Regions from separate parts of the Pseudomonas sp. SDO5215_S409 genome, predicted to be linked through region 3. Evidence: riboswitches for the same ligand, from Rfam matches in the RefSeq annotation. Region 3 holds a riboswitch; each other region holds the start of a gene.
The links. Region 3 has a riboswitch for cobalamin ahead of ACW9H9_RS06410 (CbtB domain-containing protein). Riboswitches for the same ligand answer to the same signal wherever they lie in the genome.

Region 1: another riboswitch for cobalamin. It lies ahead of ACW9H9_RS23390 (CbtB domain-containing protein); the one in region 3 lies ahead of ACW9H9_RS06410 (CbtB domain-containing protein).
Region 2: another riboswitch for cobalamin. It lies ahead of cobO (cob(I)yrinic acid a,c-diamide adenosyltransferase); the one in region 3 lies ahead of ACW9H9_RS06410 (CbtB domain-containing protein).

The regions. Positions count from the first base shown of each region.
Region 1 is NZ_JBSVWN010000056.1:19,845-27,790, reverse strand. It holds gene ACW9H9_RS23410 (ABC transporter substrate-binding protein) at 1-1,343, opposite strand, end outside; gene ddpX (D-alanyl-D-alanine dipeptidase) at 1,455-1,997, opposite strand; gene ACW9H9_RS23400 (MurR/RpiR family transcriptional regulator) at 2,018-2,872, opposite strand; gene ACW9H9_RS23395 (CbtA family protein) at 3,078-3,806, opposite strand; gene ACW9H9_RS23390 (CbtB domain-containing protein) at 3,822-4,034, opposite strand; adenosylcobalamin (AdoCbl) riboswitch at 4,035-4,183, opposite strand; gene ACW9H9_RS23385 (histidine phosphatase family protein) at 4,235-4,789, shown strand; gene cobF (precorrin-6A synthase (deacetylating)) at 4,836-5,594, shown strand; gene ACW9H9_RS23375 (alpha/beta hydrolase) at 5,607-6,326, shown strand; gene ACW9H9_RS23370 (hypothetical protein) at 6,342-6,920, opposite strand; gene ACW9H9_RS23365 (monovalent cation:proton antiporter-2 (CPA2) family protein) at 6,993-7,946, opposite strand, start outside.
Region 2 is NZ_JBSVWN010000014.1:81,765-89,710, forward strand. It holds gene cobD (threonine-phosphate decarboxylase CobD) at 1-847, opposite strand, end outside; gene cbiB (adenosylcobinamide-phosphate synthase CbiB) at 840-1,748, opposite strand; gene bluB (5,6-dimethylbenzimidazole synthase) at 1,745-2,395, opposite strand; gene ACW9H9_RS10455 (cobyrinate a,c-diamide synthase) at 2,392-3,735, opposite strand; gene cobO (cob(I)yrinic acid a,c-diamide adenosyltransferase) at 3,732-4,343, opposite strand; cobalamin riboswitch at 4,422-4,668, opposite strand; gene ACW9H9_RS10465 (DUF6586 family protein) at 4,717-5,238, opposite strand; gene topA (type I DNA topoisomerase) at 5,366-7,946, opposite strand, start outside.
Region 3 is NZ_JBSVWN010000008.1:14,343-22,288, reverse strand. It holds gene ACW9H9_RS06435 (fatty acid cis/trans isomerase) at 1-389, shown strand, start outside; gene nfuA (Fe-S biogenesis protein NfuA) at 474-1,058, shown strand; gene cobM (precorrin-4 C(11)-methyltransferase) at 1,119-1,865, opposite strand; gene ACW9H9_RS06420 (cobalamin biosynthesis protein) at 1,946-2,344, opposite strand; gene ACW9H9_RS06415 (CbtA family protein) at 2,341-3,033, opposite strand; gene ACW9H9_RS06410 (CbtB domain-containing protein) at 3,045-3,233, opposite strand; cobalamin riboswitch at 3,330-3,532, opposite strand; cobalamin riboswitch at 3,574-3,774, shown strand; gene cobW (cobalamin biosynthesis protein CobW) at 3,865-4,932, shown strand; gene cobN (cobaltochelatase subunit CobN) at 4,936-7,946, shown strand, end outside.

The sequences.
Region 1 (7,946 bases), on a different contig from region 3:
TCCACCTGCGGGTTGCTGTAGAACGAGCGGTTGCCCGGCAGGCCTTGCAGCGCGGAGTCGAACCAGAAGTTCATGTACATGTAGGGGTCGGAAAAGTCCGGTGCCCAGGAACCGATGGACACGTCGAAGTCACCCTTGCCCAGGCGTTCGCGCATGGTGGCGTTGGCCAGTTTTTCCATCTTCAGGTTGATGCCCAGCGGTGCCAGGCTGGCTTGCAGGGTGAGGCCGATGGACTCCCAGTTGGCGTCCTTGTCGGAGTACATGAAGTTCAGGTTGGTGATCTTGCCCGGGACTTTTTTCAGGTTGGCGCCAGCGGCGTCCAGGTCCTGTTTCATCAGCGGCAGGCTGTCGTCATGCGCCCACATCCCGGCCGGGATCGGGCCGTTCATGAGCTTGGCCTGGCCCTTGAGGATGCCGTCGACGATGCCTTTGTAGTCCACCGCATCGACGAGGGCCTGGCGCGCATTGAGGTTATCCAGCGGCGCCTTTTTGTTGTTCAGGTACAGATAGGTCACGCGCAGCGACGGGAACTCGTCGATCACCACGCCCTTTTTGCTGGCCAGGGTGGTGAGCTGGTCCTGGGGCATGTCTTCGGCGATGTCCAGGTCGCCTTTTTCCAGCTGCAGGCGGCGCACCGAGGCTTCGCCGATGATCTTGATCACCACCTTGTTCAGCGCAGGTTTTGCGCCCGCGTAATAGGTGTTGGGTTCCAGGGTCAGCGACTGGCCCTTTTGCCAGTTGCTCAGGCGAAACGCGCCGGAGCCTGCGGTGTGGGTGGACAGGTAGGCGTTGACGTCGCCTTGCTTGACCACGTCCGGGTTGATGATGCCGGCGCCGTTGTGGGCCAGGGTGTAGAGGAAGGGCGCGTAGGGTTTGGTCAGGGTAAAACGCACGGTGAGCGGGTCGATCACGCTCACGCTCATGTCATCCGGGAACGCACCGGACGGGCCTTGCTTGAGCTGCATCACGCGGTCGAAGGAGAACTTCACGGCGTTGGCATCCACGGCGGCGCCGTCGTCGAATTTGTTGCCGGGCTTGAGGGTGAAGGTCCACACCAGGTTGTCGGCGGAAATGTCCCAACGCTCGGCCAGGTCGCCCTGCACGTCGGTGCTGCCTTTGCCGTTTTCGACTTTATAGGCCACCAGTTTCTGGTAGGCGGGGTAGGTCACGGCCCAATCGTTGTTGTCGATGGTCACGGCCGGGTCGAGGGTTTGCGGGTCGGCGGCTTTGCCGATCATCAGGGTGTCCTTGGGCGCAGCGGCGCTTGCCGATTGCCACGCGCCCAGGCTCAGGGCCGCGCACAGCAGGGACAGGGTCAGGGTGTTTCGGGTGCTAAGGGTCATGCCGGTTTCCTTGATTATTTAGAGGAAAAAGCGGGTCAGTTTTTATGAAATCTATAACCGGGCAGTTGGAGCCAAAGGTGCTGCTTATTATTGTGGGGGCAGGTTTTAAGGTCAGTGCGACTCCTCGATCAGGGGGAAGTTTTCGGCATCCGGCAGCTCGTAATGCCACCACTCCGTGGCAATCGCCTTGAAGCCTGCGCCGAGCATGATGCCCATCAGGATCAAACGGTTGCGCTGCACCTGCGGCGGCAGGTCGGGGTAGAACGGGTGGGACTTGGGCTCCATGGCATCAAAGGCCGTGCCCATGTCCAGGGGCTCACCGTGCTCGTCGAGCAAGGTCAGGTCCACCGCCACGCCCCGGGTGTGGTGCGAGCCCAGGCGCGGGTCGCGCACGTAGTTGGGGTCGGGCAGTGCTTGCCACAGCAGTTGCTGGGCATAGGCCGGGCGGTAGGCGTCATAGATACGCAGGGTGTAGCCAGCCTGGCGGGCAAACTGGCTGGCTTTGCGCAGGCACTCGGCGGCCTCGGTGTGCAGCAGGCAACGCGCGTTGCGGTAGATCACGACGCCTGCCAGGTTGTCGGCGCTGGCGTAGATCAGGTCGATCTGCACCGGGAATTCAGGCGGGGCGATTTCTACGAGCAGAGGGTTGTTCACTTGAAGAGGTCCTTTCTCGGTCACGGTTCAAACTGGCCAAAGGCCTGTTGCAGGGCACGGTTTTTTGCCAGACGCGCATCCAGGCGCTCGCCGTAGTGTTCGGCCACGGCGGAGACTATCAGATTAAAAAGGCAGGTTAACGGGGCCATGGAATCCCAGAACTGTCCTACATCGGTCTTGAGTTGCAGCAGGTCCGTCTCATAGTCCCGCGCCCACGGGCACTGCAGGTCGGTGATCAGCGCCAGCGGCAAACCTTCGGCGTTGGCGGTTTCGCAGAAGGTCGGCGTAATGCTGGAGTAGGCGCGGAAATCGGCGATGAGCGCGTAGGGCTTTTCGAAGCCCGAGTTCAGGGTTTCGGCATAGATGCCCGACAGGCCGTCAACGTAATAGACCTTGGGGCGGATGTATTCGAGGTGGCTGTGAAACGCGCTGAGAATGCCGCGAGTCGACTGGATACCCAGGATAAACACGGCATCGGCCTCGACGATCTGCTGCACGATGCGCCCGAACGGTTCACTGCGCGCCAGCTGGTAGGTGTGTTCGATGGCCTCGACTTCGCGGGCCAGGGAGCGGTCGAGGGCGTCTTGCTGATGGGCTTCCTGGCGAAACGCGCCCAGGCGGTCGGTGATCAGCCAGTGGGACTGTGGGTCGCCGCGCAGGCCTCGCTTCACGTCATCCAGGTTGCGATAACCCAGGGTGCGCAGGAAGCGGCCGACGGTGATGCCAGTGGTGCCGGCGTGTTGGGCAATGCTGTCGGCCGTTTCAAAAGGCAGCTGCGACAGGTTGGCCAGCAGGTACGTAGCAATCCGCTTGCCCGTGGGCGTCAGCGTGGGAAATTGCTGTTCCAGTGTGTGGTGAAAGCTGTGCTTGTCCATGACGTGCCCGGCGGTCTATGTTATCTGTCATACATTTTTATGGTGGCTGTTATTAACCTAACATTCGTGGTGCTGACATAACAATGAAATTTATTGGATTTGTGGGGGAGGGGGTTGTTGCGCGTGGGCGTGCCGATCGGTGGCGGCGAAAGTGACAGCCCGCTACCGCAGGAGAGCCTGCGATAGCGGTCGATGACGCGGGGTCTCAGCGATTCAGGCGTGCCTGCGCACCGTTCAGCGTGCGCTCGGCCACGGCGCCGAACACCAGGCCGACGGTGGTCCACAGCACCAGCTGGATGCCCAGCGAGGCGACGCGAAATTTCCACAGCAACACGGCCGAGAACTGCTCTGGCACTTCATTGATGACCGGGAACAAACCGCCCGCCACCGAGACGATCACGATGTACAGGGCCACGCCCAGTATCGCGCCGGTCCAGATGCCACGGCGGGCGATCAGCTTGCGGGCGGTGTTGACCGCAATCACCGCCGCCGCGACCGACACCAGCAACATCAGGAAAAACAGCTGGGTGCGCAGCGCAATGGTGTCCGGGTCGCCCACCGAAGGCGGGTTGGCCGGGTACTTGAGGCCTGGCACCACAATCAGCGTCACAAATGCCGCCAGTGCCAAGAGCGCGGCCAGGCCACGCGGGCCGACCTTGCCGATGCGGCCCAGCGCATAGGCGAAGACCAGGGCAAAAATGCCGCCCAGCGACACGCTGTACACCACCACGCCGGTAAACAGGCCGAAGGTGCTTTGCACTTCGCGGCTCACCAGCTCTTCTTCCGGCGCATCGCCGTGCATCTGCGCCATCTGATCTTCAAAGGCAATCGCCTTGTCGATCTGCGGCTCGCCAAACGTCTTGGCAAACCCAAAGGCCAGGATCCCGGCCAGCAAGCCCACCAGCATCCCGCGAACGAGTAAATGCCCTGTCATGTCGTCACGCTCCGATCAATGGCAGGGGAAACCCAGCAGGTGGCGGCCGTCGTGCACGAACTCATGCACATACATGCCCTTGAATACCGCAGTGGCGCCTTGTTCGGCACCGACGAAGTAAATCGCCAGCAGCAACAGCAGGCCGCCAAAAATGGCCCAGGGCAGGATCTCGCCCAGGGGAATCGTGGGCAAAGAAAGATCGGAGTCGGTTGCAGCGGTGTAAGCCATGAGAACCTCCAGGGATAACGCGTCCCGAAATGGAATAGCCAAGGTGATGAAAACAGGGTCTGGCTTAAGGCTGTAAGGCCCCCTACAGTGGCGCGACCGCGCCGGCGTTGAACCGGCTTCCTGTTTTCATTTGCGTTGTAACATGTTGAAACAACTTCACCAGTCTACGCTGACTGGGCCCCGAACGCGGAGTTAAATGCATGCAAGGCACCCGATTGACACTGATTTGCCATGCGCTGACCCCGTATCAAAAGCGCGGACGGTTTCCGGCGGACGAGTCGGTGTTGATGGACTGGGAAAACGCACCGTTGTCACAGGCCGCGCGTTTCAAGAAAGACCCGCGCCTGCTGTGCGGGCCCGAAGCGCGCACCCGCCAGACCGCGACGTTGTTCGCCACCACGGCGGTCATGGAGCCGGCGCTGCGCGACGGTGATTTTGGCGAATGGCAGGGCCAGGCCCTCAGCGACGTGGACCCACTGCAACTGCACACCTGGTTGACGGACCCGAGCAGCGCGCCCCACGGCGGCGAGTCGGTCGATGAGATCTGCGAGCGGGTAGGGCGCTGGATGCACACCCTCCAAACACAGCCCGGGCACGTGGTGGCGGTGACGCACCCGTTCGTGATTCGCGCGGCCCTGCTGTACGTCATGAAGTTTCCGCTCTCGATGTTCTACCTGATCGATGTGGAGCCGCTGTCTTCGACCGAGCTGCGTTACCACCACGCATGGCGCCTGCGCCTGGAAACTCACGCCTGAGCCGCCGAACATGGCAAAATCCGCGCCCCGCACAGAGAGCATCCCCATGAAGCGCATCCTGATCATCGGCATTGGCGCCGGCAACCCCGACTACATCACGATGCAGGCGGTCAAGGCGCTCAACCGCACCGACGTGTTTTTTCTGATGGACAAGGGCCAGAGCAAAGACAAGCTGATCGACCTGCGCCGGGAGATCTGCCAGACCTACATCAGCGCCGATCACCCGTACCGCTTCGTCGAGGCCGAGTGCCCCGAGCGCGTGCGGGGAGACATCGACTACACCACCGCCGTGCAAGACCTCAACCGCGACAAGCAACACACCTTCGAGCGCATGATCAACGAAGAAATGGCCGACGGCGAAACGGGCGCTTTCCTGGCCTGGGGCGACCCTGCGTTGTACGACAGCACCATCCGCATTCTGCAGGCGATTCTGGCGGGTGGCGGCTGTGCGTTCGAGTTTGACGTCATCCCCGGGATCACCAGCGTCCAGGCGCTGGCGGCGCAGCACAAAGTGGCGTTGAACCGCATCGGCCGCTCCGTCGAGATCACCACCGGGCGCCGCCTGGCCGCGGGGCAGGTCAGCGATGCCGACACCCTGGTGGTCATGTTGGACGCCGAAGATTCCTACCGCACCCTGGCCGATCAAGACAGGGACATCTATTGGGGCGCCTACCTGGGCACGCCGGACGAAATTCTCATCAGCGGCAAGGTGGGGCAGGTTGCCGACGAAATCGAACGGGTGCGCAAGGCGGCGCGCCAGGCCAATGGCTGGATCATGGACACGTACTTACTGCGCAAACCCTAGAGGTCAATGCCCATGCTCAAACTGATTGCCCTAAGCCTCGCGCTGTTGGCGGGCGCCGCCCATGCCGACCCGGTGTTGCACAACGACCTGCCGCTGCTGTACCTGGAGCAGACCCAGCCTGATGCGCGCAACGAACCGCTGGTGATTTTCCTGCACGGGTTTGGCAGCAACGAAGAAGACCTGTTTGGCCTCAAGGACCGGCTGCCGTCCACCTGGACCTACCTGTCGGTGCGCGCGCCCATGCCGGTGGACGCCGACGGCTACCGCTGGTTTGCCAAAACCCCCGGTGACGGTGAGTACGACGGCCAAACCGCCGACTTGCAGCGCAGTGCCCGCCTGATCGAAGACTTTGTGCGCCAAGCCACCGCCAAATACCACACGCACAGTGACCGGGTGTTCCTGGTGGGGTTCAGCCAGGGCGCGATCATGTCGTATGAAGTGGGCTTGCGACAGCCTGAGCAACTGCGCGGGATCGCGGCCTTGAGCGGCAGCGTATTGTCCGTGCTCAAAGGGCAGCTCAAGCCCGACAAGCGACTGGACACGCTGGCGATCTTTATTGGCCACGGCACGCTGGACCAGGCGTTGCCCTATGCGTCGGCAACGCGGGCCAATGAGGTACTGCAGGGGATCGGCCTCACGCCTGAATTCCACGGGTATCCGGGCATGATTCATACGGTTGGCGAGGCCGAAGTGCAGGACCTCAAGCACTGGCTGGAAAACAGCCTGCACTAAAGCCCTGCGGTGGGGTCACTGGCCGCCGGTGATCTGTTTGACCAGCGCTTCGTGGCCCTTCACATCGTCCGCCCGGGAGATGGCCTGGATCACCAGCATGTGCTGGCCTGCACCGGCAAGAAACGTCGAGTTCAAGGTCTTGCCGCCGCCCTGGGTGGCCGTGCTGTCAACCTGGCGCACGCCGATGCCTTTGACCGTCAGTTTCTTCTCGCCCTGCTTTTTGAAGTCGGGCAACGCGGCGCTCTGGCTCTTGACGAAGTCATTGGCGGCGCCGTCCAGGAACGCGGTGTCGTTGTTCTGGATGCTGGCGTCTTTGCGCACGGTTTCGGCGACGATGACCACACTTTTGGTCGTCGAGTTGGCATACAAGGTGCCGCTGGTGTAGGCGGTGCCATCCGCTTCGCTGCCGGTAGGCAAGGTGTCGCCTACGTAGGCCGTGGGCAGGGCAAAGGTGAACTTGCCGTCCAGGGTGGACACGGTCTGGGTATCAGTCTTTTGCGCCACGGCTTTTTTGGCGGCGAAGGAGGGGCTCGCGCCCAACCCCACGAACAGGGCCAGGGCCAAGAGGGCGGCGGATTTGCTGAGGGTGGCCATGAAGCACTCCAGGGATGAACGAAATTGCGCGACATTCTGTCAGAAATTTCGCAATTTCGTTCATGTGGATCCTTACACCTTGTCGGACTCCTCCTCGAGCCGATCCATCTCAAATAATCGCGCCAATTCCGCCCGGGATTCCTGGGCGGTTTGCATCACTTTGGCGGCGTCGTCATACACGGCATGTTGAGCGGCCAGCAGTTGCAGGTCATGGGCCTTGAAGCGGTTGATGCGCGCATCGGCCTGGGTTTGCGTCAGCCCCAGCCCCAACAGGGTGCGGCGGCTCATTTCCAGGCTGGAGTAGAAGGTTTCCCGCACGGGCGAGGCGTCCAGGTCGACCAGGCGATGCACGTGCTGGCGGTTGCGGGCGCGGGCGATGATCTTCATGTGCGGGTAGAGGTTGCGCACCAGTTCGGCGGTCTTGATGTTGATCTCGGGATCGTCCATGGCGATGACAAAGAACTCGGCCTGGTCCACCTTGGCCGCGTGCAGGATCTCCGGGCGGCGGGGGTCGCCGTAGAACACCGGCATGCCGCCAAAGCTGCGGGTCAACTCGATGGTTTCCACCGACGTGTCCAGGGCGATGAACGAGATGTTTTGCGCCCGCAGGATCCGCGCAACAATCTGCCCCATGCGGCCCATGCCCGCGATCACCACGCGTGGCGCGTCGCTTTCGATAGCGCGGTATTCCTCGGGCACGTCCACCGGCTTGGCCTTGGGCCGGAACAGTTTCGGGCAGAGCAACAGCAGCAGCGGGGTGACGGCCATGGACAGGGTGATGGTCAGTACCAGGATGTCGTACAGGTGGGGCTCGAACAGGCCCTGGTCGCGACCGATCTTGAACACCACAAACGCGAACTCGCCCCCGGCCGCCAACACCACGCCCAGGCGCAGGGCACTCTCGCGGTTCAGGTCACCCACCAGGCGACCGACGCTGTACAGCAGCGGCAGCTTGATGGCGATCAGCAACAAGGTCAGGCCCAGCACGGCCAGGGGCGAGCTGAACAGCAGGCTGAGGTTAGCGCC
Region 2 (7,946 bases), on a different contig from region 3:
GCTCGGCGTGGCCCGTGATCAACCATTGAAACAACGCACAGCTGCCCTGGGGCCGCAAACCGTGATGCTCCAGCAGATCAGACAGGCGCTGGCTGGCGGCCTCGCAGCGCAAGCGCTGCTGTGCATGGCCTACGGTATCGCGCAGGCAAACCTGGCCCAACACCCGCGTGGGGCCGCTGACCGCCCAGGGCCCGACCTGTTCGGCGAGCAGCTTGAGCAACTTGCGCTCCGCCAACACAAAGCCCAGGCGCACACCGGCCAGGCCGAAAAACTTGCCGAATGATCGCAACACAATCAGCCCCACCTGATGGGCCTGGCCCGCCAGGCTCAACTGCGGGGTGATGTCCATAAACGCTTCGTCCACCACCAGCCAGCCGCCGCGCCGGGCCAACCGGGCGTGCCAGTCGAGCAGGCGTTGCGGGGCCAGGCTCAGGCCCGTGGGGTTGTTGGGGTTGACCACCACCAGCACGTCGAGGCTGTCGATGAAAAAGTCGACCTCCTGCTCCATGACCTCGCGCACGATGTAACCGGCGCGGCGCCAGGCTTCGGCATGCTCGGCATAGCACGGCGACAGCACGCCCACCTTGCCCGCACGGCGCAAGCGCGGCAGCAACTGGATCGCCGCCTGAGAACCCGCCACCGGCAGCACGTGGGTGGCGCCGTAGTACTCGCACGCGGCCTGCTCCAACCCGTCATCGGTTTCAGGCAGCCGCGCCCACGCCCGCAACGGGATCTCGGGGATGGGCCAGGGCCACGGCGCCAGGCCGCTGGACAGGTCCACCCAGTCGGCTTCGGCAATCGCGTATTGCAGTGCGGCTTTGCGCAAGCGGCCACCGTGTTCAAGCATAAAATTCGGTCCCCACGCAGAGGATCAGCAACCACAGCCACACGCCGCGCTGCACCAGTTGCCAGCCGCGCTCGATAGCGTCGGCATCAGCCGGCGGGCCTTCGCCCAAGGGCGGGCGTTGGTGCAACTCACCGTGATAAATCGCCGCCCCGCCCAGTTCCACGCCCAGCGCCCCGGCACCGGCCGCCATCACCGGGCCTGCGTTGGGGCTGTCCCAGGTCGGCCCCTGCGTGCGCCAGCATTTGAGGGCCAGGCGGGTTTTGCCCAACAGGGCGTAGGTCAACGCCACCAATCGTGCGGGAATGTAGTTGAGTACATCGTCGATTTTTGCCGCTGCCCAGCCAAAGCGCTCGAAGCGCTCGTTACGATAGCCCCACATGGCGTCCAGCGTGTTGCTCAGGCGATAGAGCACCACACCGGGAACGCCTGCGATGACAAACCAGAACAACGCGGCGAACACCGCGTCGCTGCCGTTTTCCAGCACCGACTCGGTGGCCGCACGGGCCACTTCGGTGCTGTCCAGCTCGCTGGTCTGGCGACTGACCAGGTAGCTGACGCGCTGGCGGGCTGCGTCCAGGTCATCGCTGCGCAGCGCTTGCGCCACGGGGACCACATGTTCGCCCAGGCTGCGCATGCCCAGGGCGCAGTACAGCGCCAGTATTTCCAGGACCCAGCCGATATACGGCGCCCAGGACAACACGGTGGCCAACAGGGTGAGCGGCACCACGGCGATAAACCACGCGGTCACACCATGGCTGCGCCAACCCCGGCCACCCGGGTTGAAACGTTGTTCGACGCGCCCGGCAAAATTGCCGAACGCCACCAGCGGATGCCAGCGCCTGGGCTCGCCCAACAGCGCATCCAGCGCTACGGCGGCGACACTCAGCAAGGCCACACTCATTGACTCACTCCCCAAGCATTTTCATACAGCATGTCACTCAGTGGCCGAGGCTCGGCCCAGCCTTCGAGCTGCAACATCGGTGCCGAATAAAACTCGGTCACCGGGCCCAGGCACAACACGGCCAACGGCTTGGCACCGGGCGGCAAGCCCAGCAGGTCGGCCAGGGCCTGGGGTTCGAACAGCGACACCCACCCCATGCCGAGCCCTTCGGCACGGGCCGCCAGCCATAAATTCTGGATCGCGCAGGACAACGATGCCAGGTCCATTTCGGGCAAGGTGCGGCGGCCGAAGATATGCCGCTCGCGGCCGTCCATCAACGCGGCCACCAGCACCTCGGCGCAGTCGTGGATGCCTTCGACCTTGAGTTTCATGAAGTCGTCCGAGCGCTCGCCCAGCGCCTGGGCGGTGCGCACGCGCTCCTCTTCCACCAAGTGCTGGATGTGCCCGCGCAGGGTGCGATTGCTGATGCGGATAAAGCGCCAGGGTTGCATCAGGCCCACGCTCGGCGCCTGGTGGGCGGCGTGCAGCAGGCGTTGCAATAACGCTGGCGCGACGGTGCCACCGCTGAAATGGCGCATATCACGGCGTTCGGCGATGGCGCGGTAGACGGCGGCGCGGTCCGCTTCGGGAAAGGCGTTGTCGGTCATGGGCTCATCGCGGGCAAGCCCGTACCCACCGGGTGTGGCGCAGCGTCGGGCACAAACAAGGCTGCCACCGCCGCCGGGTTGGACGGGAAATAAAAGTGAACATAAGAGGCCGTCATTCGGCCCTGGCGATACACCGCCTCGGCGCCGCGCCCGCCGTTGGGGCTCAGGCCCCGGGCGATGGGCTGCCACTCGGTGCTGGTCAGGGAGTGATGGTAGGTGTGGCCGCGCAAGGTGCCTTCGGGCAGCTCGACACTTTGCAGCGCCAAGGCTGCCAGGCGTGTTTGCATGACCGCATCGCCTTGGAGCAAACCGAGCAACGCGGCGCGGTTGCCGTCCACGTCGGTGAGCGAGTCGAGCAGGTAAAGCATGCCGCCGCATTCGGCCAATAGCGGTTTTCCGGCCGCATGATGAGCACGGATCGCACCGAGCATCGCGGTGTTTTCCGACAAGGCCTGGTGGTGCAATTCCGGGTAGCCGCCGGGCAGGTACAGGCTGTCGGCGTCGGGCAACGCCCGGTCATGGATCGGCGAGAAAAAGAGCAACTGCGCGCCCATCGCCCGCAACAGATCAAGACTCGCGCCGTAGGTAAACGCAAAGGCTTCATCGCGAGCCACGGCGATGCGCACGCCAGTCAGCAACGGCGCGGCTTCGATCGGTTCGGGTGCGGCAAACGCCACCGGCGGTGGCAGCGCCACTTCGCAGCTGCTGCCCAAGGCTTGCGCGGCGGCGTCCAAGCGCAGGTCCAGGTCGTTGAGTTCGCTGGCCTGCACCAGGCCGAGGTGACGGCTCGGCAGTTCGATCCCGGTTTCCCGCGAGAGCGCGCCGTACCAGCGCAGGCCCTCGGTGAGGCTGCCTTCGAGTAATTGCGCGTGCCGCACCGTGCCCACACGGTTGGCCAGCACCCCGGCAAACGGCAGGTCTGGCTGGTAACGCGCCAGCCCCAGGGCCAGCGCGCCAAAGGTCTGCGCCATGGCCGTGCCATCGATCACCGCCAGTACCGGCACACCAAAATGCCGCGCCAGGTCAGCGCTCGACGGGGTGCCGTCAAACAGCCCCATCACGCCTTCGATCAGGATCAAGTCGGCCTCCCCCGCCGCTTCCCACAGCAAGCGGCGACTTTCCTGCTCGCCGACCATCCACATGTCCAGTTGATATACCGGCGCCCCGCTGGCGCGCTCGTGAATCATGGGGTCGAGAAAGTCCGGCCCGCACTTGAACACGCGCACCTTGCGCCCAAGGTTGCGGTGCAGGCGCGCCAATGCGGCGGTGACCGTGGTTTTGCCCTGGCCGGACGCCGGTGCGGCGATCAGGACGGCCGGGCAATGACGCGGCTGATTCAAAGTTCGATGCCCTTTTGTGCCTTGATACCGGCCTGGAAGGCGTGCTTGAGCAGGCCCATTTCGGTCACGGTGTCGGCCAGTTCGATCAGTTCGGGCTTGGCGCCACGACCCGTGACCACCACGTGTTGCATCGGCGGACGGGCCTGCAAGTCGCCCAGTACCTGGTCGAGGTCGAGGTAGCCGTGTTTAAGGGCGATGTTGAGTTCGTCCAGCACCACCAGGCCGATGGACGGGTCTTGCAGCATCTGCCGCGATACCGCCCAGGCGGCTTCGGCGGCGGCGATGTCACGCTGGCGGTCCTGGGTTTCCCAGGTGAAGCCCTCGCCCATCACGTGAAAACGCACCTGTTCAGGGAAGCGGCGGAAAAACAACTCCTCGCCGGTGCTGTTACGCCCCTTGATGAACTGCACCACACCGCATTGCATCCCGTGGCCCATGGACCGCGCCAGCATGCCAAACGCCGAACTGCTCTTGCCTTTGCCGTTGCCGGTGAGCACCAGCAGCAGGCCGCATTCGTTCGGGGAATTGGCAATACGTTCGTCGATCACCGCTTTTTTGCGCAGCATGCGCGCCAAATGGCGTTCGTCACGGTCGGGGGATTCGGTCATGGCAGCTCTCCGTTGGGGCTGGATGTAAACGGCGGGCAGGAAAAAGGCACACAGACAGCCAAGCATCGCCCACCGTGATGCTGTTGAATGGTCCAGGCCGGTCTCCGGGCTCATGAGCAGCGCCTCTTCTGCAAGAACGCCCGCGGTGCGCCTTCCCATATCGCCAGGCGATACAGTGGCTAAAAGCACCGTATTGACTCATTTACCGTTGCGGGGGCAGCGCCGGAATCGTAGCGGCACTGTCAAAAGTGCACGCACTCACCGGCTTCCCTGTTTCACCCTGTCGACACCTGTGCCACAGAGCACCTGAAACAAGCGGCGAAGGTTAGTGGCTTGGGGGTGGAGCGTCAAATTAAAGCGGGCCCAGGGTGTGTCAGCACTCGTTCAGGCCGTCACGAAAACGGATCGCCAGGGCCTTTAGCGACTGGCGCCAGCTTTCCAGTTCTTCGCGACTCAGCGGCGCGGGCGCTTCGTCCTCAAGGTTCACCGCCACGATCAGCGGCTGGGTCACGTCGCCCTTGGGTTTGTGGGGAATACGCGGCGGCTGGAACATCGCCAAGTGCGCAGCCAGCAGGCGCGCCACCCAGCTGTCGGGGTTTTGCGTCATTTCCACCAGTTCCGCCAGCTCCGGAATGGCCATCGACTCCAGCACCTTGGGCGCCAGGATGGTTTCGGCGCGGATCGCCCCGGCTTCGGGCAACCGGTAGAACCCGGCGATTTCATGGCACAACCCCAGCAAGGCGCCATACAGGTGGAACAGTGCGGCCTCACGCCCGGCCTGTACCAATGCAATCGCGTTCATCTCTTTGCCCGCTTCGGTGCGAGCCAGGGCCTCCAGGGACAACCCGGCAAAGTAGATTTTCTGGTTGGTGCGGGTATAGAGCTCGTTGGCCATGACGGCAGTCTCCACAACGAAATAAGGCGTGATGCTGGCTCAACAGTGTCATGGATCGGCCAAGGCCACTGCAAGCGCAAAAAAAGGCCGCCTTCGCAGGCGGCCTCGGTATCGAGCGGTTAGCGCATCAAGCGCCCTGGCGCTTGTCCTCGACCTTCCACTTGCCACCGTCGTAGAAGGCTTTCCAGCCGGTAGGCTTGCCTTCCACTTCGGTCTGCACGTATTGCTCCTTGGTCTTGCGGCTGTAGCGGATCACTGACGGGCGACCGTCCGGGTCCTTTTTCGGCGCTTCGCACAGGAAGTGGTACTTGGGATCGATCTCGTCCTTGTGCGGGGCGATTTCGATGACCAGCGGTGCGCGGGTTTCGCGGTTTTTCGGGAACTGGCTGGCCGCCAGGAACAGGCCCGAAGCGCCGTCACGCAGGATGTAGGTGTCGTCGACCTTCTCGCACTTGAGCTCCGGCATTTTCACCGGGTCCATCTTCGGCGGCGCCGCGTCACCGCTTTTAAGCAGCTTGCGGGTGTTTTTGCAGGTCGGGTTGGTGCAGCCGAAGAACTTGCCGAAACGGCCGGTCTTGAGCTGCATCTCGCTGCCGCACTTGTCGCATTCCAGGCTCGGACCTTCGTAGCCCTTGATGCGGTAGGTGCCTTCTTCGATCTCGTAGCCGTTGCAATCTGGGTTGTTACCGCAGATGTGCAACTTGTGTTTTTCGTCCAGCAGGTAGGCGTCCATCGCCGTGCTGCAAATAGGGCAACGGTGCTTGCCACGCAGTACCAGCGACTCGGACTCACCTTCGTCGTCGGCGGCGATTTCATCACCCGGCACCAGGTTGACCGTGGCCTTGCAGCGCTCTTTGGGCGGCAGGCTGTAGCCCGAGCAGCCCAGGAACACGCCGGTGGAGGCGGTGCGGATCTGCATCGGCCGACCGCAGGTCAGGCACGGGATGTCGGTCATCACCGGCTGGTTGGCGCGCATGCCGCTGTCGGGGCTTTCGGCCACTTCGAGTTTTTTCTTGAAGTCGCCGTAGAACTCGTCGAGTACGTTTTTCCAGTCGCGCTCGCCCTGGGCCACGTCATCGAGGTTTTCTTCCATGCCAGCGGTGAAACCGTAGTCCATCAGGTTGGAGAAACTCTCGGCCAGGCGTTCGGTGACGATGTCACCCATCTTTTCCGAATAGAAACGACGGTTGTGCAAGGCGACGTAGCCACGGTCCTGGATGGTGGAAATGATGGCCGCGTAAGTCGACGGGCGACCGATACCGCGTTTTTCCATTTCCTTGACCAGGCTGGCTTCCGAGTAGCGCGCCGGTGGCTTGGTGAAGTGCTGGGACGGGTCGAGCTTGACCAGTTTCAGCGCATCGCCCTGGGCCATGTCGGGCAGCACGTCGTCATCGCCCGGCTTGGCGATTTGCGGCAATACGCGGGTGTAACCGTCAAACTTGAGGATGCGGCCCTTGGCGCGCAGCTCGAAGTCACCGGCGCCTACGCTCACGGTGGTGGACAGGTACTGCGCTGGTAGCATCTGGCAGGCCAGGAACTGGCGCCAGATCAGCTCGTAGAGGCGCTCTGCGTCACGCTCCATGCCGGAAAGCTTGGCTGGCGTGGTGTTGGCGTCGGACGGACGAATGGCTTCGTGCGCCTCTTGTGCACCTTCCTTGCTGCTGTAGACATTGGGCTTTTCCGGCAGGTACTTGTTGCCGAATTCGCTTTCGATGTAAGTGCGTGCCATCGCTACCGCGTCCACCGACAGGTTGGTGGAGTCGGTACGCATATAGGTGATGTAGCCCGCTTCGTACAAGCGCTGGGCCATCATCATGGTTTTCTTCACACCAAAGCCCAGGCGGTTGCTCGCGGCCTGTTGCAGGGTGGAGGTGATGAACGGCGCCGACGGCTTGCTGCTGGTGGGTTTGTCTTCACGCTTGATGACGCTGTAGCTGGAAGCCTTGAGCTTTTCCAGCGCGGCCATGGCCTGGGCTTCGTTGAGCGGCTTGAACGCCTCGCCTTTTTCGCGGGCCACGTCAAAACGCACGTTAGCGCCCTTGGTGGTGCCCAGGTCGGCGTGGACTTCCCAGTATTCTTCGGGGTTGAACGCCCGGATCTCGCGCTCGCGCTCGACCACCAGCTTCACCGCCACCGACTGCACACGGCCAGCGGACAGGCCACGGGCGATCTTCGCCCACAACAGCGGCGACACCATGTAGCCCACGACGCGGTCGAGGAAGCGGCGGGCCTGCTGGGCGTTGACGCGGTCGATGTCCAGCTCGCCCGGTTTGGAGAAGGCGTCCTGGATGGCTTTTTTGGTGATTTCGTTGAACACCACACGCTTGTAGCGGCTGTCGTCACCACCAATGGCTTCGCGCAGGTGCCAGGCAATGGCTTCCCCTTCGCGGTCCAAGTCCGTTGCGAGGTAGATGGTGTCGGCATCTTTGGCGAGCCTGCGCAGCTCTTCGATGACTTTTTCCTTGCCCGGGAGGATCTCGTACTTGGCTTTCCAGCCGTGGTCCGGATCGACTCCCATGCGCGAAACCAGCTGCTTGCGCGCCTTTTCTTTAGGCGAAAGCGCCGGACCTTCGCCCGCGGCCGCCTTGCCGCGCTTGGCAGCAGGCTCCTTGGTGGCACTGGCCGAACCGCTGGTGGGCAGGTCGCGGATATGGCCGATACTCGACTTCACCACGTACTCGTTGCCCAAGTACTTGTTGATGGTCTTG
Region 3 (7,946 bases):
AAGCCACTCTGTTGCGCATCGAAACCCGCAGCGGCAAACGCGGGGTGTACAGCATGCTGCGCAACCGCGCCCACAGTAACGTGGCGTTTATGCTTGGCGAGGCGTACCGCTACCAGCCGGGCCTGGACACCTTGACCATCTACCCGGGTGTACTCAGCAGCTACCCCAACTTCATGTTCAACATCCCGGCCGAGCAAGTGCCGGAGTTCGTCGCGGCCATGGAAAACGCCAAGGACGCCAAGCGTTTCGAGAAGATCGTCGACCGCTGGGGCGTGCGGCGCAGCCACCCGCAGTTCTGGCAGTACTTTCATGGCCTGTCGCAGTACCTTCGTGAAACCACCCCGGTGGAAGAGGGCGTGCTGGATATGAATCGCTATGAAAACCTGTGAGGTTTATTTCCCGACAAAAACAGTAGGGCTTTGTGCCGCCTCGATGATTGGCGTAAACTCCCCGCAAGCCTGTGAGGAGTTTCCATGACCGCCATAACTATTACCGACGCCGCCCACGATTACCTGGCCGACCTGCTGTCCAAGCAGAACACCCCCGGTATCGGCATTCGCGTCTTTATCACCCAGCCTGGTACCCAGTACGCCGAGACGTGCATTGCCTACTGCAAGCCAGGGGAAGAAAAACCTGAAGACACCGCCCTGGGGCTCAAAAGCTTCACGGCTTACATCGACGCGTTCAGCGAAGCCTTTCTGGACGATGCCGTGGTGGACTACGCTACCGATCGCATGGGCGGCCAACTGACCATCAAGGCGCCGAATGCCAAGGTGCCGAACGTCAACGCCGACAGCCCGGTGAACGAGCGCATCAACTACTACCTGCAAACCGAGATCAACCCCGGTCTGGCCAGCCACGGTGGTCAGGTCAGCCTGATCGACGTGGTGGACGACGGCATCGCGGTGCTCAAGTTCGGCGGCGGTTGCCAGGGCTGTGGCCAGGCAGACGTGACCTTGCGTGAAGGCATCGAGCGCACCTTGCTTGAGCGGGTTCCCGAGCTCAAGGGTGTGCGTGACGTGACCGACCATACGCAGAAAGAAAACGCCTACTACTAAAGCGTTCGCTGCAAACCGAAAAACGGCGCCCCGTGAGCGCCGTTTTTTATTTCCCGGGATTCAGGGGCGGTAGAGGTGGGCGTGGCCTGCGCGGTACAGCGAGGATTCACTGAAACTGTCGCTGGCCAGCACGCGCCCCACGATAATCAGCGCCGTGCGCCGAAAGCCTTTGGCCGTCACTTTGTCGGCAATGTCGGCGAGTGTCCCCATCACCCAGTCCTGGTCGGGCCATGTAGCCCGGTGCACCACGGCAATCGGGCAATCGGCCCCGTAGTGTGGCAGCAGTTCGGCGACGATCTTGTCCAGATGGCTGACCCCCAAATGCACCGCCATGGTGGTGCCATGTTGCGCCAGGCTGGCAAACGCCTCGCCTGTAGGCATGCGGGTCTTGTCGGCATAGCGCGTCAAAATCACGCTTTGCGCGATGTCTGGCAGCGTCAGCTCGGTTTCCAGTAATGCCGCGCAGGCCGCCACCGCCGTTACCCCGGGGATGATCTGGAACGGAATGCCCAGCTCGCGCAAACAGCGGATCTGCTCACCGATCGCGCCGTACAGGCTCGGATCGCCGGAATGCACCCGCGCCACGTCCTGGCCCTTTTCGTGGGCGGCCTTGATCAGGTCGATGATCTGTTCCAGGTGCAGTGGCGCGCTGTTGACCACCTGTTGCGCCTGATGGCCATCCAGTACCGCTGCTGGCACCAGGGAGCCTGCATAGATAATCACCGGGCAGTTGTGGATCAGCCGCTGCCCTTTGACGGTGATCAATTCCGGATCACCGGGGCCTGCGCCGATGAAAAAAACAGTCATGGGTCCATTCCTGTAAAAAAGCGGGCGAGCAGGGCCTCAGATGAAGAGTGCTCATGTTGGGTGGGGCGATTATCAGGAATTCAGTCGGCGTACGCCAATGCAAAGGTGGCCTGGGCGGTTTTTTTGCGGGTGATTTGCAGGGAAGCGGGGCGCTGGGCCAATTGCTCGGCCAGCGCCAGGGCGGCACTTTCGGCGACACCGTGGCAGCCGGTGTGGGCAAAGGCCACGGCTGATTTATGGCTCAACCGGCCTTCGTAAGCGGCCAATTGTTCGGCGCTGAAGCAATGCAGCGGTAGCTTCAGCCGTTGCGCCAGGGCGAGCAGGCCGGGCTCGTGCTGTTTGAGGTCAATACTGGCCAGCGCGGTGATGGAAGGGCGGTCAACGCCACCCTCGGCGAGGGCGGTGTTGAACAGGTCAAGCAGGTGGTTGACGTCACAGCCGCGCTGGCAACCTACGCCCACCACCCGCACGCGGGTCATGCCGACTGCTGGCCCCGGCGGAACAGCCACGCGCTGATCAGGCCCAGTGCCAGCCAGAACGCGACGTTGGTCAGGTGCGAGGCAATCTTGAACTGCGCTTCGAGGGCTTCAGGCGCCAGCATCGAATGCACCTCCGGCTGTGGTGCGCCGATCACATGGGGCACCACCAGAATCGCCGCGCCCAGGGCCTTGAGCAGCACGTTGCGGCCAAACACGATCAACGCGATACCGGCAGCGGTAGAGGCCGCCGTGCCGACCCACCAGAGTTGCCGCTGGGCCAGATCGGCCGCGGCGGTGCCCGGCAATTCGGGCGGCAGGCCCAGGGTCGGCGCCAGTACGAAGGTGGCATACCCGGCCAGGCCCCAAAACAGGCCTTGGGCCGTGCGGGTAGGGGCACGCAGGGTGTAAAGCCCCGCCAGCATCAGCGCGAAGCCCACGGCCACCACCAGGTTGCCGCCGGTGGTGGACAGCACGCGTTGCCAGCCGTCTTCGGGCTCCCAGGCTTCGGCGTCATGGCTGTGCTCGGCAGTGCCCTCGGCGTGTTCGTGCGCCTGGGTGGCGGCGGGGGCGTTTTCAAAGGTTTCGGCCTGCAGAATCAGCGGGGCGACCCACAAGCTTTGCAGCAGGGTCAGCAGCAAGGCCGCCAGCAGGCCGGTGAAACCGGCGGTTTGAGCAATACGCTTGATCATGTCGGCAAGTCTCAGTGGCACGGGAACGCGGCGCTGTGGCGGGTATCGTGGGCGGCGTTGTGCACCGCTTCGATGTGCGAGAAACCGGCGAAGTACACCAGGCACGCGCCCAGGATCGACGCGCCGATGGCGGCGGTCAGGCGTTGGCTCAGGGTAGTGGTGCCGCTGGCGGCGTGCGAGGTGCTGGTGATGATCGACATGGCGCGTCCCTTCGGGGTGTCAGGGTGAAACGAGCGCATGAAAACCCCGCGAGCCGGGCACGCAGGGTTTGAACAGCGCCCGCCCACCGCGGGTTTGTTATCTGATTTTTTCGGGCCGGTCTCCGGGCTTGCGAGGGGCTTTGGGCCTAAAAAGCATCACCTTCCCATGCCGTTGGCACAGTGGCTCTGACGCTTCGCTCGCTTACCGTTGCGGGGGCAGCACCGGACTGGTCATGCAGGCATGACGCACCGGTTTCCCGTTTCACCCTGTGAAGGGCACCCGAAACAAGGTGTGTAGGAGAGCATGCCGGGTGACGGTAGTCAAATGGCCCGAGCCCCTGTAGCCTTGCACCTTCGAGGTTCTTCGGCCCAGGCCGGAGCTAAGACGGGAACGCGGTCCAAGCCGCGGCTGCCCCCGCAACTGTGAAGGGTTCATCTGACTGCCACGCCACTGCCTGATTCGGCGGGAAGGCGCAGCCAGCGCCGGTGTACGCATCGGCAAGCCCCAAGCCAGGAGACCTGCCTCGCAACCGATTTTTACTTCAACCGGGCGGGGTGATCCGGTGACGAACGCAGCCTCGCGTACCCGCGCCGGCCTGCCGTCCCGTATGCCCGCCCCATAGGGCATCCGATGAAAACACTGGCCAAACTCCCCGTCACCATCGTTACCGGCTTTCTCGGCTCGGGCAAAACCACCTTGCTGCGCCACATGCTGGACAACGCCCAGGGCCGCCGCATTGCTGTGATCGTCAACGAATTCGGCGAGTTGGGCATCGACGGTGAAATCCTCAAGCAATGCTCCATCGGCTGCACCGAAGAAGAGGCCAACGGCCGTGTGTATGAGCTGGCCAACGGCTGCCTGTGCTGCACCGTGCAGGAAGAATTCTTCCCGGTGATGCGCGAACTGGTGGCCCGTCGCGGCGACCTTGACCACATCCTCATCGAAACCTCGGGCCTGGCCCTGCCCAAACCTTTGGTGCAAGCGTTCCAGTGGCCGGAAATCCGCAGCGCCTGCACCGTGGATGCGGTGATCACCGTGGTCGACAGCCCGGCCGTGGCCGCTGGCACGTTCGCCGCGTTCCCGGACCAGGTAGACGCCCAGCGCAAACTCGACCCTAACCTGGACCACGAGTCGCCGCTGCACGAGTTGTTTGCCGACCAACTGGCCAGCGCCGACCTGGTGATCCTCAACAAGACCGACCTGATCAACCCCGACGACCTGGCCCGTGTGCGCCTGGAAGTCGCCGAAGAACTGCCGCCTGCGGTGAAAATCATCGAAGCCAGCAGCGGGCGCCTGCCGCTGGACGTGCTGATCGGTTTGGGCGCGGGCTCCGAAGAACACATCGACAACCGCCACAGCCATCACGACCACCACCACGACGGTGATGACGATCACGACCACGATCACGACGCCTTCGATTCGATCTCCATCGACCTGCCGCAAGCCGACGAAGCGCTGCTGCTCGACGCGCTGACCCAATTGGTGGTGCAACACGGCATCCTGCGCATCAAGGGTTTTGCCGCCATCCCGAACAAACCGATGCGCCTGCTGATCCAGGGCGTGGGCACCCGTTTCGACAAGCATTTTGACCGTGCCTGGGGCGCTGACGAAGCGCGCACCACGCGCCTGGTGCTGATCGGCCAGGAACTGGACGCGGCAGGCCTTGAAGCGCAATTGCGCGCTGCCCTAAGCGTTTAACCCATGCACCTGCTCAGGACTCAGCCCGGCGGTTTCGTCTCCGATGACAACATCGCTGACCTTGGGCAAACCCCCGCTGAGCTGGTGATCCTGTGCAGCGGGGATTCGAGCCTGGCGCTGCTGGCCGAAGCGGCGCAGCAATTGCCCGACGACTACCCCAGCCTGCGCCTGGCCAACCCGATGCAGGTGCAGAACCACGCCTCGGTCGACCTGTACGTGGATGAGGTGCTGCGCCACGCCAAGGTCATCCTGATCTCGCTGCACGGCGGCATCGCCTATTGGCGTTATGGCATCGAGCGGCTGGTGGAACTGGCGCAGCGCGGCGTGCAACTGATTCTGGTGCCCGGGGACGACCGTCCCGACCCGGAACTGAGCAAACTCAGTACGGTGGACGCGCCTGAGCGCGACCGGCTCTGGCACTTTTTGCGTCAGGGCGGCCTGGGCAATGCGCTGGATTTTTACCGCTGCCTGGCCAGCACTTACCTGGGCCGCGACTACGCCTGGCAAGCGCCGCAGACCCTGCCCCGCACGGCGATTTACCACCCGCGCAAGGCCTGCGCTGAACTCCAGCACTGGCAAGCCGACTGGCAGGCTGGCCTGCCGGTGGCAGCGGTGTTGTTCTACCGCTCGCACTTGCAGGCGGCCAACACCGGTTTTATCGATGTGTTCTGCCAGCGCCTCCAGGCGGCGGGCCTCAACCCGTTGCCCATCGCGCTGGCCAGTTTGAAAGAGCCCGGCTGCCTGACGGTGGTCGAGGACCTGCTGGACGCCGTTGAAGCCGCGGTGATTCTCAACACCACAGGCTTTGCGCAGTCCAGCCCCGAAGCGCCGCATTTGCGGCCGTTTCGCCGCAATATCCCGGTGATCCAGGCCATTTGCGCGCAAGACAACGAACCGGGCTGGCAAGCCAGCGAGCAGGGCCTGGGCCCGCGCGACCTGGCGATGCACATCGCGCTGCCGGAACTGGACGGGCGCATCATCAGCCGTCCCATCAGCTTCAAAGACCTGGCCTGGCGCAGCGAGCGCAGCCAGTCGGACGTGGTGTGCTACCGCGCCTCCAGCGAGCGTATGGACTTTGTCGCCGAACTGGCGCGGCGCTGGGTAGCACTGGCCCGGGTGCCGAACGCCGAAAAACGCGTCGCGTTGATCCTGGCCAACTACCCGACCCGCGATGGCCGCATCGGCAACGGCGTAGGCCTGGACACCCCGGCCGCCGCGCTGAATATCCTGCGGGCGTTGCAGGCCGAAGGTTATCCGCTGCCGGCGCAGCTGCCGGACAGCGGCACCGCGTTGATTCATCAATTGCTCGGCGGCGTCACCAACGACCTCGACAGCCTCGACCTGCGCCCCTGCCACCAAAGCCTGAGCCTGGACGACTACGAGGCGATGTTTTTGCGCCTGCCACAGGCCAATCGCCAGGCCGTGCTGGAACGTTGGGGCGCGCCGCAAAACGACCCGATGTTCCGCGACGGCCGCCTGATGATCGCGGGCCTGCGGTTTGGCCTGACCTTTGTCGGCATCCAGCCCGCCCGGGGTTACCAGGTGGACGCCAGCGCCGTCTACCACGACCCGGACCTGGTGCCGCCCCATGGCTATCTCGCGTTCTATTTCTGGTTGCGCCACACCTATGGCGCCCATGGCGTGATCCATGTGGGCAAGCACGGCAACCTGGAATGGCTGCCCGGCAAGGGCGTGGGCCTGTCGCAACACTGCTGGCCGGACGCGCTGCTGGGGCCGCTACCGAACATCTACCCGTTTATCGTCAACGACCCGGGCGAGGGCGCCCAGGCCAAGCGCCGCACCCAGGCGGTGATCATCGACCACCTGATGCCGCCGCTGACCCGCGCCGAAACGTACGGCCCGCTGCGCAACCTGGAACTGTTGGCCGACGAATATTACGAAGCCCAACTGCTCGACCCGCGCCGCGCCCGCGAGCTGCAAAAGGACATCCTCACCCTGGTGCGCGAAACCCGTATCGACCAGGAATTGATGCTGGACGCGAACCTGGACAGCGACGCCGACGCGGCCATCTGGTTGCCGCGCCTGGACACCTACCTGTGCGACCTCAAGGAGTCGCAGATCCGCGATGGCCTGCACATTTTTGGCGAGTCGCCCGACGGGCGCCTGCGCATCGACACCTTGCTGGCGTTGCTGCGCATTCCGCGTGGCGATGGCCGGGGCGCGCAATCGAGCCTGTTGCGGGTGCTGGCCACCGCGTTCGCGCTGGGCTTCGACCCGCTGGACTGTGCCCTGGCCGAACCCTGGACCGGGCCGCGCCCGGCGCTGCTGCAACAGGTTGACGCGCAGCAGTGGCGCACGGCGGGCGATACCCGCGAGCGCCTGGAGGTGTATGCCGCGCAACTGATCGAGCAGGCGCTGCAAGGCCCTGTCGCACAACTCGACGCGCCGGGCTGGGAAGACGTCAATGCTGTTATCGACAGCCTGCGCAGTGTGGTCGCGCCGCGCCTGGACGCCTGCGGGCCGGCGGAAATGCACGGGTTGCTGGAGGCACTCAGCGGGCGCTTTGTGCCCGCAGGCCCCAGCGGTGCGCCGAGCCGTGGGCGCCTGGATGTGCTGCCCACGGGCCGCAACTTTTTCTCGGTGGACGTGCGCAACCTGCCCACCACCACCGCGTGGCGCATCGGTTTCCAGTCGGCCAATTTGATTCTGGAGCGGCACCTGCAGGACCACGGCGACCACTTGCGCCAGTTGGGCCTGTCGGTGTGGGGCACCGCTACCATGCGCACCGGCGGGGATGACATCGCCCAGGCCATGGCGCTGATGGGCGTGAGGCCGGTGTGGGCCACGGGCAGTCAGCGGGTGGATGACTTCGAGATTTTGCCGCTGAGCCTGCTGGACCGCCCTCGCGTGGACGTCACGCTGCGGGTTTCGGGGTTTTTCCGCGATGCCTTCGCCAACCTCATCCGCCTGTTCGACGCCGCCGTGCAGGCCGTGGCGGCGCTCGACGAGCCCGATGATCAAAACCCGCTGGCGGCCAAAGTGCGTAGCGAGCG